2 regions of the Nocardioides aquaticus genome follow, and region 2 is predicted to be linked to the other one. Evidence: riboswitches for the same ligand, from Rfam matches in the RefSeq annotation. Region 2 holds a riboswitch; the other holds the start of a gene.
What was found. Region 2 has a riboswitch for thiamine pyrophosphate ahead of ENKNEFLB_RS02790 (thiamine ABC transporter substrate-binding protein). Riboswitches for the same ligand answer to the same signal wherever they lie in the genome.
Positions count from the first base shown of each region.

Region 1: linked by a shared signal. The riboswitch ahead of thiE (thiamine phosphate synthase) and the one ahead of ENKNEFLB_RS02790 (thiamine ABC transporter substrate-binding protein) in region 2 are both predicted to bind thiamine pyrophosphate.

Region 1 covers NZ_CP075371.1:1,686,246-1,691,985, forward strand. The annotation lists gene ENKNEFLB_RS08105 (precorrin-8X methylmutase) at 1-473, opposite strand, end outside; gene ENKNEFLB_RS08110 (hypothetical protein) at 470-1,033, opposite strand; partial or broken gene ENKNEFLB_RS22445 (precorrin-3B synthase) at 1,124-1,330, opposite strand; cobalamin riboswitch at 1,383-1,589, opposite strand; gene ENKNEFLB_RS23115 (histidine phosphatase family protein) at 1,838-2,140, shown strand; TPP riboswitch at 2,105-2,215, shown strand; gene thiE (thiamine phosphate synthase) at 2,184-2,822, shown strand; gene thiO (glycine oxidase ThiO) at 2,819-3,907, shown strand; gene thiS (sulfur carrier protein ThiS) at 3,898-4,086, shown strand; gene ENKNEFLB_RS08135 (beta/alpha barrel domain-containing protein) at 4,172-4,849, shown strand; partial or broken gene ENKNEFLB_RS08140 (thiamine phosphate synthase) at 5,197-5,424, shown strand; gene thiD (bifunctional hydroxymethylpyrimidine kinase/phosphomethylpyrimidine kinase) at 5,421-5,740, shown strand, end outside.
Region 2 covers NZ_CP075371.1:563,920-569,659, forward strand. The annotation lists gene ENKNEFLB_RS02765 (Hsp20/alpha crystallin family protein) at 1-313, shown strand, start outside; gene ENKNEFLB_RS02770 (putative protein N(5)-glutamine methyltransferase) at 533-1,327, opposite strand; gene ENKNEFLB_RS02775 (MBL fold metallo-hydrolase) at 1,386-2,450, shown strand; gene ENKNEFLB_RS02780 (GNAT family N-acetyltransferase) at 2,604-3,044, opposite strand; partial or broken gene ENKNEFLB_RS02785 (alpha/beta hydrolase fold domain-containing protein) at 3,041-3,795, opposite strand; TPP riboswitch at 4,028-4,134, shown strand; gene ENKNEFLB_RS02790 (thiamine ABC transporter substrate-binding protein) at 4,124-5,230, shown strand; gene ENKNEFLB_RS02795 (ABC transporter permease) at 5,241-5,740, shown strand, end outside.

The DNA of each region.
Region 1 (5,740 bases), 1.1 Mb from region 2:
GCGATCAGCATCTCCAACAGGTGGAACAGTGCCGTGGGCGCGTTGCCGATCGCCACGACGGCGCCCTCCAGGTGGGGCTCCCACAACGAGACAGCCGCGGCCGTCCGGGTCGTGCTCCACGCGGCGGCCAGACCGGGTACGCGCTCGTCGTTAAGGAAGCAGAGCACGTCGTTTTCGGCCGACAGTCGGCCGGCCGTGATGCCCATGGCGACCATCCGAGCATCGGCGAGGATCGGCGCTCCCGTCGACAGTGCGAGCCGGGCCGCCGGGGCCAGCCCCGGGTGGATCACAAGGTCGGGCACGAGGTCCACCTGGCCACTCCCATGCACCATCCGGACCGCGATCTTCTCGGCGTCAGCGGGGATACCGCCGAGGTTCGCCTCTCGACGGATGGTTGCGAAGGACTCCACGTAGATCGACGCCCCGTGGTCGATGTAGGTGTAGTGGCGCGGGGGGCGCCGCAGGTCGTTCATCGGGCCTCCTCGGACGGGACGAGGACGCCCCGCCACGGTGTGACGACCAGCTCCCGGTCATATCCGGCGAGCAGGCTGGCAAGGGCACGGTCGATGACACCCTGGGGAGCGGCAACGTGTTCGCCACCTGCGACGGGTCCGTACGGCAGGACCGGGCAGGTGACATTGGTTGCGGCCTCGCGCGGGCAGGGATCGACCAGCGGCTGCGCGAGCTCGTCGACGTGCCACGGCGCCAAGGGTCCGGCGCCGCGCTCGTGGAGGAAGCGCAGGGTCAGCTCGGTCAGTACCTGGGCGGCCGAGGTCAGCTCGATGACCGGCCCCCAACCGGTGGACCCGACGCGGAGTTGGGCGCTGGTGGCATCAAGCGCCATCAGTCCGAGGTCGGTCGGCCGGCCGGCCAGATCACCTCGACCGTCGTCGAGGACGAACAGGAACCGGCCAGGGAGCTCAGCAAACTGCGAGTTCGCGCACAGCAGTTCGTCGAGATCGGCGGCGACCGGTCGGAGGTCGGTGCGGCCGCCGCTGAGCCCGGTCTGGGGGGAGACCATGAGGTTGCGCACGAGCTCATGGGTCCTGGACGGGAGAAGCCCGGTCTCCTCGATCGACCGCACCACCTCCGGGAGCAGGTCGCCGGCACGAGTGGGGAGCCCGCGCAGCTGCAAGTTGGCCCGGCGGGTGAGGTGGACGTCGCCGTCGCCGTACTCGCAGGCGACAGTGCTCAGGGCTGCCAGCGACTCCGGAGCCAACTGTCCACCGACCAGTCGCAGCCTGACGAGGGCGCCGTCATCGGCTGACCACGGACGGAAGACGCCAGGGCAGAGATCGGGTCGTGACCGAAGGCTCGAGGTGGTCTGCACTGCTGTCCTCCGGGGGTCAGGGCTCGTGCGCGGAGTCCTCGGTTCCCGGCGGCGTTCGCCGCAGGGGCCAGCAGGTCTTCGGACTCGGGTTCATCCGGTGCGGAACGCCTTCCCGGATCCTTCGATCCAGTGGCTGTCGCGAGAACATCCTCGCAATCACGTTCCGTCCGTCACCCATACCGCTGCGCGTCAGTCCCGGAGTCTCACCGGGTTCCCTGACCCGCACAGATTCGTGCGGGTCGGCTGGCGCGACGAGGGTACCAACTCGAGGCGGACCCTTGCCGCGACAGGGCGAGACTCTGCATCACCGCCTCATCTCGTCGTGCGGTGCCGTGGGCCTGCTTCTGGTGTCGACCAGCGGGAAGCCGACGCGGTGCCTACGGTGTGCGGTGACGTGCTGCGGCCGATGCGGGCGCTCACGCCTTGTCCTGGCTCTTCGACGCTGTGCAGAGGATCGACCCGGTGGCTTCTTCGTACCTCGTCCGACACGGTGAGTCGGAGTAGAACGTGCGTCGCCTTACCCAGGGCCAGACGTCACATCCGTTGCTCACCCACGTGGGACGCGAACAGGCACGGGCTGCCGCCGACATCATCGCGAGCGACCTCGCCGATCGACAGGAACGTCTCGAGCGGCTCGTCACCAGCGACCTGGTGCGCGCCGTCGAGACTGCGGCAATCATCAGCGACGCACTTGGTGTCCCACCTATGGGGGATCGAGGGCGTATGAGTCCTGCCTGGTGGCAGTCCCCGCGGGGCGAAGGTCTGCGACGGTCGTGCCGACCACACGGGAGCCCGATGGCATCGGGCTGAGATGGGGCTGTTGCCGCCCTGACCGTCGAACCTGCTCCGGGTAATGCCGGCGAAGGAAGTGAATCTCGACGTGTTGCCACGCATCCATCTGATCAGCGATCCGACCACGCTCGACCGGGCGTCGCTCGACGTGGTCGTCCGGACTGCCGGGACGGTAGTGGATGCGATCCAGGTTCGGGCGAAAGGTGCGAAGGATGGCGCTGTGGCGGCCTGGACAGCCGCGCTGGTCGCTGCCGTACGCCCCCTCGGGACCCGGGTGATCGTCAACGACCGGCTCGACATCGCCCTCATGGCAGACGCGGACGGCGTCCACCTGGGCGCCGAGGACCTGCCGGTCGATGCGGTCCGCTTCCTGGCGCCGGAGGGGTTCCTGATCGGCGCCACGTGCCGAGGGCCGGAGGGTGCCCGGGCGGCGAGGGCACAGGGTGCCGACTACGTCGGGCTCGGACCCGTCTACCGCTCGACGACCAAGGCGGACCTGCCAGACCCCGTGGGCCTGGACGTGCTCGCGCAGACCTCGCGGGTGTTGCCGACGATAGCGATCGGTGGGGTCACGGTGGATCGTGTCCCGGACGTGATGGCCGCCGGTGCCTACGGTGTCGCCGTGGTCGCCGCCGTCTGGCAGGCATCCGATCCACCCCGAGTCGCGAAGGAGATCGCCGACCTGGTCCACGTCGCGTGAGCCGCCGCAGCGTGGTGGTGATCGGCGGCGGCATCATCGGGCTGAGCTGTGCCGACGAGCTCCTCCGGGCGGGCCACGACGTGGTCGTCTGCGACCCCGCGCCCGCATCCGGTGCGACGCATGCCGCGGCCGGGATGCTCGCGCCGGCGGGAGAGGCTTGGTTCGGCGAGGGCGCCCGTCTGCGTCTCGGCCTCGACTCCCTGGAGCGGTGGCCCGGGTTCGCCGCCGGCCTGGAGCAGCGGTCCGGCATCGACGTCGACCTCCGCAGCACCGGGAACCTGCTGATCGGGATGGACCGCGACGACCTCGCCGAGGTGTTTCGCTGCTGCGCACTGCTCGAGGGGTCCGGTGTCCAGGCCGAATCCCTTGACCGGGACGAGCTGTGGCGCCGGGAGCCCGGTCTCAGCTCGCGCGCGGCTGGTGGCGCCTGGCTTCCCCGCGACCGGCATGTTGACCCGCGACGGGTGGCGTCCGCGCTGCTGGCGGTGCTCGGCGATCGGGTGGTGCCGCACCGGGCCACTCCGGTCGCGGGCGGTGTGGCCCTCGAGGACGGTCGCGTGCTCCCGGCGGACGTGGTCGTGCTCGCCACGGGGGCGAGGGGGCTGGCCTCCGTCCGGCCGGTGCGCGGCGAGGTGATCCGCGTGCGGACCAGGGACGCGCCCTCCCACATGGTGCGCGCGCGGGTCCACGGCCAGCCGGTGTACGTCGTGCCGCGCAGCTCCGGTGAAGTCGTCGTCGGAGCCACCGAGGAGGAGCACCCGGGACACGCCGCACCCACCGTGGGTGGAGTGGCCCGGCTGCTTGACGCAGCCCGCCAACTGCTTCCCGGCCTCGACACGGCCGAGCTCGTCGACGTCGTCGCCCGGGACCGCCCCGGCACGCCCGACAACGGACCGCTCCTGGGCGTAGTGCACAGCCCGGGACCGGAGACACGCATCGTGGCGGGAGGCCACTACCGCGGTGTGGTGCTGCTGGCCCCCGTCACCGCTGCTGTCGTCCGGGCTTTGGTCGAGGGGTCTCCGCCGCCCGACATCGCTGATCCCTTCCGCCCCGACCGCTTCGAGAGGACAACCGCATGCAGCTGATCGTCAACGGAGAGACCACGCAGGTCCACGACGGGCTCCGGCTCACCGACCTGGTGCCGGATCCGCGCGGGGTTGCCGTCGCCGTGAACGGCTCCGTGGTCCGAGCCGCTGACTGGTCGCGCACCCGGCTCCGAGATGACGACCGGGTCGAGGTCGTCACCGCCCACCAGGGCGGTTGAGCGTCGTGGAACCGTTCCTGCTCGCCGGAGAGCCACTGGCAGCCGGCTGTGGATCGGGACAGGCGGCCTGACCAGCCTGGAGTCGGTGCGCCGGGTGGTCGGGGCAGCAGAGCCGGGCCTGGTCACGGTCTCGATGCGGCGTACCTCCGATCTTGCCGCGGGTGGCCTCCTTGCCACCCTGCGTGAGCTCGGCGTCCGCATCCTGCCCAACACCGCCGGCTGCCTGAGCGCCCGCGAGGCGGTGCTCACCGCCGAGCTCGCCCGGGAGGCGCTGCAGACGGACTGGGTGAAACTCGAGGTGATCGGCGACGAACGCAGCCTGCTGCCCGACGTGGTCGACCTCGTCGACGCGGCCGCCACACTGGTTGGCCGCGGGTTCACCGTGCTGCCCTACACCACCGCCGACCCCGTGGTCGCGCGCCGGCTCGTCGACGTGGGCTGCGCCGCCGTGATGCCGTTGGGCTCCCCGATCGGCTCGGGCCGCGGGATCGCGGACCCGCACGCCATCGCCGCCGTCCGGGCAGCCGTGTCGATACCCGTGGTGCTGGATGCCGGCATCGGGACGGCCAGCGAGGCAGCTCTGGCGCTCGAGCTCGGCTGCGATGCGGTGCTCGTCGCCACCGCGGTCACCCGGGCGGAGGATCCCGTCGCCATGGCCACGGCGATGCGCCACGCTGTCCTTGCCGGGTCCCTCGCTGCCGGCGCCGCAGGGTTCCGCGCCGCGAGGAGCCGCGTGCCTCGAGCCCGATGCGCGGACGGGTGACGGTGTGAACCTGCCGCCTCTGCTGCTCCTCACCGACCGGAGCCAGCTGCCTGCCGGGCGATCCCTGGAACGCGCCGTGGCTGAGTGCGCCTCGGCGGGCCTCGCCGTCGTCGTCCTGCGCGAGCTCGACCTTCCCGAGCCGGAGCGCGCGAGCCTCGCTGCGCAACTTGCCCGCCATGTCACGGTCATCGCGGCCCGCACGTTGTTGCCGGCCACCGCCGGGGTGCACCTGGCGGCGCACCAACCGGTGGTGGCGGCCCGGCACGGCCGGTCGTGTCACGACGAGTCGCAGCTGAGGCAGGCAGTGTCCGGGGGAGCGGCGTGGGTCACGCCGGTCGCCGGTCGCGGCCTCGCCGTCCAAGCCGGGCTACGGCCCGGCCCTCGGCATCGACGGCGTGGCCAGGCTGGCCCCCGCGGCCGCCGGGGTGCCGGTCTACGCACTCGGCGGGATCGACGCGACCAACGCCGCTGACTTCCGGACGGCCGGAGCCGACGGCGTGGCCGTGATGGGCGCGGTGATGCGTGCGGACGACCCGGCCGCCGTGGTCGAGCAGCTGCTCGGAGCGGTCGCATGACCACGCCGCTGGTGGCCCTGAGCATCGCGGGCACGGACTCGGGCGGAGCCGCCGGGCTGGCGGCCGACCTGGCCACGTTCGCCGCGCTGGGTGCACACGGTGCGTGCGCGGTCACGGCGGTCACCGCCCAGGACACGACCGGGGTCGGCCGGATCGTCCCCCTGGCCGCCGCCGACGTCCAGGCGCAGGTCGACGCCGTCCTCGGCGACCTCCCCGTCGGCGTCGTCAAGACCGGGATGCTCGGCTCGGACGAGGTCGCCGCTGTGGTGGCGGGCATCTCCGGCATTCCGGTCGTCGTAGACCCGGTGCTGACCGC
Region 2 (5,740 bases):
GGAGTTCGACCTGCCCGGCGTCGCCCCCGAGACGATCGACCTCGACGTCGAGCGCAACGTGCTGACCGTGCGCGCCGAGCGCGTCGCGCGCAACGGTGACTGGGAGTCGCTGACCGCCGAACGGCCCCGCGGCGTCTTCAGCCGCCAGCTCGTGCTCGGCGACAACCTCGACCTCGACGCGGTGGAGGCGTCCTACGACGCCGGGGTGCTGCGGTTGGTCGTGCCGGTCGCGGAGAAGGCCAAGCCGCGGCGGATCGCCGTGACCGCCGGCCACCCGGGAGCCTCGACCGAGCAGCCCGCGATCCAGGCCTGAGCACGGGGTGGCGGGGTGGCCCGGTCCCGGTGCCGGGGACCGGGCCGCCCCGTCCGGTGACCCGGCGCCGCGGGGGCGGACCTGCCTGACGAGGGACCGGAGGGAGCGTGTCGCCATTCCTTCGACAGGGTCCGGCGACGCGCCACGGCGCCGGGTCAGGAGTGGTTCGGAGCACATCTGTAGCCGGATTGGTCCGAGCGTCGGCGGGTTGAAGGCCGGTCAGCGCCCGGGCCGGGCGACGAGCACGGTGGCGTCGAGGTCGTCGTCGACCTCGACGCGCGCCGTCATCCCGGCCGCTCCTGCGGCGGCGGCGGACGCGGCGGACTGCCCGCGCGAGGTCTCGACCAGCACCAGCCCGTCGGGCGCGAGCCACCGGGCGGCGCCGGCGAGCACCCGCCGCTGCACGTCGAGTCCGTCGACCCCGCCGTCGAGGGCGCGGAGCTGCTCGTGCAGCCGGGCCTCCGGGGGCATGAGCGCGACGGCGGCGGTCGGGACGTACGGCGCGTTGGCGAGCAGCACCGCGACCCGTCCCGCCAGCGCCGCCGGCAGGGCGTCGTAGAGGTCGCCCTCCCGCACCCGCTCGGGCGCCAGCACCTGGCGTGCACAGCGGACCGCGGCGGGGTCGACGTCGACGGCCCAGACCTCGGCGTCCGGTCGGGCCGAGGCCACGGCCGCCCCGAGCGCACCGGTGCCGCAACCCAGGTCGACGACCACCGCGGCGGCCGGTCGTACGCCCAGCTCCTCCACGGCGAGCCGCACCAGCAGGGCACTGCGGGCGCGGGGGACGAAGACGCCGGGCTCGACGGGGACCCGGACGCCGGCGAAGGCGGCCCAGCCGACGACGACCTCCAGCGGGACGCCGGCCTCGCGGCGGACCACGAGGGCCTCGAGGTGGGCCGGGGTCAGGGCCTCGTCGAGGAGCAGGGCGACCTCCTCCTCGGCCCACACGCAGCCGACGGCGCGCAGCCGGGCGGCGAGGCGGGCCGTCTCCGCGGTGCCGGGGTCGGGGCTCACCCCGTCATGGTCGCAGGGGCCGGTACGCCGGCGCGCCGCCCCGCGTAGCCTCCGGCGGGTGACCAGCACCCCGACCTCCCGCGCCGTGTCCCCGGACTCCGGCGAGCACTGGACCGAGCCCGGCGCGTGGCCGGTCGCCGACGGGGTCCACCGGATCCCGCTGCCGCTGCCGCAGGACGGTCTGCGCGCGGTGAACGTCTACGCCGTCGAGAGCGAGGCCGGCCTGACGCTCGTCGACGGCGGGTGGTCGATCGTCGAGGCACGGGAGCTGCTCGAGCGGTCGCTGGCCTCGATCGGGTACGCCTTCGCCGACGTGCGGCGCTTTCTGGTCACCCACGTGCACCGCGACCACTACACGCTGGCGCACGTGATCGGTCGCGAGGTCGGCGCCGAGGTGAGCCTCGGGATCGGCGACAAGCCGACGCTGGACCTGATGCACGCCACCGAGCCGCCGTTCACCGGGTCCAGCGACCTGCTCCGCGCCGCCGGTGCGACGGAGCTCGCGGACCGCTGGGGCCGTCCGAGCGCGAGCCCGACCCTGGACCTCGCGCACTGGGGCTACCCCGACCGCTGGCTCGAGGGCGACCACGACATCACCCTGGGCTCGCGCACGCTGGCCGCGGTGGAGACGCCCGGGCACACCCAGGGCCACGTCGTCTTCGCCGACCACGGCGGGGGGCTGCTGTTCGCCGGCGACCACGTGCTGCCCACGATCACGCCGTCCATCGGCTTCGAGCCGGTGCCGGTGGAGCAGCCGCTGCGCGACTTCATGGGGTCGCTGGCCAAGGTCCGGGCGATGCCCGACCTGCGGCTGCTCCCGGCGCACGGCCCGGTGGCGCCGTCGGTGCACGCCCGGGTCGACGAGCTGCTGGCCCACCACGAGGAGCGCCTCGCCGCCTGCCTCCGGGCGCTGGTCGGCGCGGCCCCGGCGGGGCTGACCTCGTACGACGTGGCGGGCGTCCTGCCGTGGACCCGGCACGAGCACGCCCTGGCCGACCTCGACCTCTTCAACGCGGGACTGGCGACGATGGAGACCAAGGCGCACCTCGAGCTGCTGGTGGCCCGCGGCGACGCGGCGCGCTCCGTGGTGGACGGGGCCGTGGTCTTCACCGCTGCCGGCTGAGGCGACCCGGTGTCGATGGGTGGTCTTCCTCCACCCGGTGCGTGCAGATCACCCATCGACCGGCGGGGGCGTGCCGGTACACCGGTGGGGCGGGTCTCGAGACGGTTGCTTGCGCTCCCTCCTCGACCACCGTCCCGGGCCCGTGCCCGTGCCTCAGCGCCCCTCGCGCCGCATCGGCAGGTGGGGGATGTCGTCCTCGAGGAACTCCGGGCCCGCGACGGCGAAGCCGTGCGTGGCGTACCAGCGGGCGAGCGGCGACTGGGCGTGCAGGACGACGGCGCGGTCGCCGGTCTCGGCCAGCGCCGCGCGCATCAGCAGGTCCGCCAGCCCCCGTCCGCGGCCGGCGCGGGCCAGCACCACCCGCCCGATCCGGGCCTCGTCGCCGTCGTCGAGCACCCGGAGGTAGCCGAGCAGCACGTCGTCCTCGTGCAGCAGCACGTGCCGGGTGGTCGGCTCCCGGTCGCGCCCGTCGAGGTCGGGGTAGGGGCAGTCCTGCTCGATGACGAAGACGTCCTGCCGCAGCCGCCAGGCGTCGTACGCCGTCGCGACGTCGAGCTCGGCGAAGGAGCGGACCGCCACCTCGACGCCGCTCATCGGACGAACTCCGCGACCGCGACGCCGGCCGTACGGGCCTCGGGGACGCCCGGCAGCAGCGGGTACACGTGGATCAGGTCCGGCCGCTCGACGTAGGTCATCGCCCACCGCGCCGCGGCGGCCCGGTCGGCGAGCAGCCGGCAGCCGGGGTGCAGCAGGTCGCGGGTGCCGCAGAGCACGAGGGTCGGCGGCAGCCCGTCGAGGTCGCCGAGCGCGGGCGACAGCTCCGGGCGCGCCAGCTCGGCCGGGTCGTCGGAGCCGGCCCACCACGAGGCGTAGAGCCGGAGCTTCGACAGGTGCAGCCATGGGTCCGTGCCGTCGAGGGCGGCGGTCTGCGGCGTCGACTCGCTGAGGTCGACCCAGGGCGAGACGAGCACCATCCGCGAGGGCGCCGGTCCGCCGCGGTCGCGGAGCTCCTGGGCGACGGCCAGGGCGATGCCGCCCCGGCGGAGTCGCCGGTCAGGACCACCCGCCCGAGCTCGGCGTACCGCGCGACGTCCTCGACGAGGGCCGCGCGGGAGGACCGCCAGTCGTGCGCGGGCGCCAGCGGGTAGTCCGGCAGCACCACCCGCGCCCCCAGCGGACCGGCGACCCGGGTGGCCCACCGCACGTGCGCGGAGTCGGCCGGCGACACGAACCCGCCCCGTGCAGGTGGTAGACGGTCGAGGTGGCCTCGCCCGTCCGCGGCTCCAGGGCCCAGGCCGGGAACTCCCCGTCCGTGCCGGCCAGGAGCTCGCGGCGGGCGACCCACTGCCGGCCCAGGCCAGGCACCAGGCCCGTCGGCAGCGACCGGTCGAGGCCCTCCTGACGGCGGGAGACGCGGTCGCGCTCCACCGTGGCGGCGGCTGCGACCCCGCTCGAGACGTCGAGGTCACCGGCTCCTCGCAGCCGGGGCACGAGGGTGGCGAGGAGCTGGTGGCGCAGGCTCGGGGTCACCGCCGAAGCCTCCCACGCGCGCCCTCGCGGACCGCCCCGTATGGTGGGCGGCACGACAGGGGAGCACGCGCAGCGTGCTGAGAGTGCGGACCAGCCGCAGACCCTAGAACCTGCTCCGGCTAGTACCGGCGAAGGGAGTCATCATGATGCTGCCCGCACGCACCCGAGGTGCCGCACGACCACTGCTGGCGGGGGTGGGAGCGGCCGCGCTGCTGCTGACCACGTCCTGCAGCCTCGTCGGAGGGGGTGACGAGGACGAGGCGTCGGGCACGCCCACCGGCGCCGCCGGCGAGGCAGGCGGGACGGTCACCCTGGTCACGCACGACTCGTTCGTGCTGCCGGGCAAGGTCCTGCGCGGCTTCACCGCGGAGACCGGCTATGACCTCGAGCAGCGCCCGCTCGGCGACGCCGGCTCGATGACCAACCAGCTCGTCCTCGCCGCGGGCACGCCGCCGGGCGACGTCGCGTTCGGCGTCGACAACACGTTCGCCTCGCGGGCCCTGGAGGAGGACGTCTTCGTCCCGGCCCTGCCCGACGACCTGCCCGCCGGCGTCGAGGACGACCTGCTGCCCGGTGACGACGAGGGCCTGCTGACGCCCGTCGACGACGGCAACGTGTGCGTCAACGTCGACGACACCTGGTTCGCCGAGCGCGACCTCGAGCCCCCGGCCTCCCTCGACGACCTCGTCGACCCGGCCTACGCCGACCTGCTCGCCCTGCCCGCGGCCACCACCAGCTCGCCTGGCCTGGCCTTCCTGCTGGCCACGATCGACGAGTACGGCGACGACTGGCCGGCCTACTGGGAGGCGCTGGTCGACAACGGCGCCGAGATCACCTCCGGCTGGGAGCAGGCCTACCAGTCCCGCTTCACCCAGGGCGGGGGCGACGGCGACCGCCCGGTCGTCGTGTCCTACGACTCCTCGCCGGCCTTCACCGTCGACGGCGGTCGGAGCACCACCAGCGCGCTGCTCGACACCTGCTACCAGCAGGTCGAGTACGCCGGGGTGCTCGCCGGCGCCGAGAACCCCGAGGGCGGCGCGGCGCTGGTCGAGTACCTGCTCTCGCCGGAGGTCCAGGAGGCGCTGCCGGAGAGCATGTACGTCTTCCCGGTCGTCGAGGACACCCCGCTCCCGGCGGACTGGGCCCGCTTCGCCGAGCGGCCCACCGACCCGTACGCCGTGGACCCGGCCGAGATCGCCGCGAACCGCGACACCTGGCTGCGCGAGTGGGCCGACGTCACCAGCCGGTGACGGCCAGCCGGTGACGACCGCGACCTCGACCACCACCCGCCGCCTCGCCACGACGGCGGCGCTGGCTGCGCTCCCGCTGGCCGTCCTCGGGGTGTTCTTCCTGCTCCCCGTGGCCGGCATGGTCGACCGCGGCCTGCGACCCGACGGGGTGCTCGACCCGGGGGCCGTGCTGGAGGTCCTCACGCGGCCCCGGACCGGCCGGGTCGTCTGGTTCACGCTGTGGACCGCGACGCTGGGCACCGCGGTCGCCGTGGTGCTCGGGCTGCCCGCGGCCTACGTCCTGCACCGGCTGCGGTTCCCCGGGCGCGGACTCGTACGGGCCGCGCTGCTGGTGCCGTTCGTGCTGCCCACGGTCGTGGTCGGGGTCGCCTTCGACCTGCTGCTGCGCGACGGGGGCCCGCTGGCCGGGCTCGGCCTGGCCGGCACCCCGGCCGCGATCGTCGCGGGCCTGGTCTTCTTCAACGTCGCGGTGGTCGTGCGCAGCGTCGGCGCCACCTGGGAGGGCCTGGA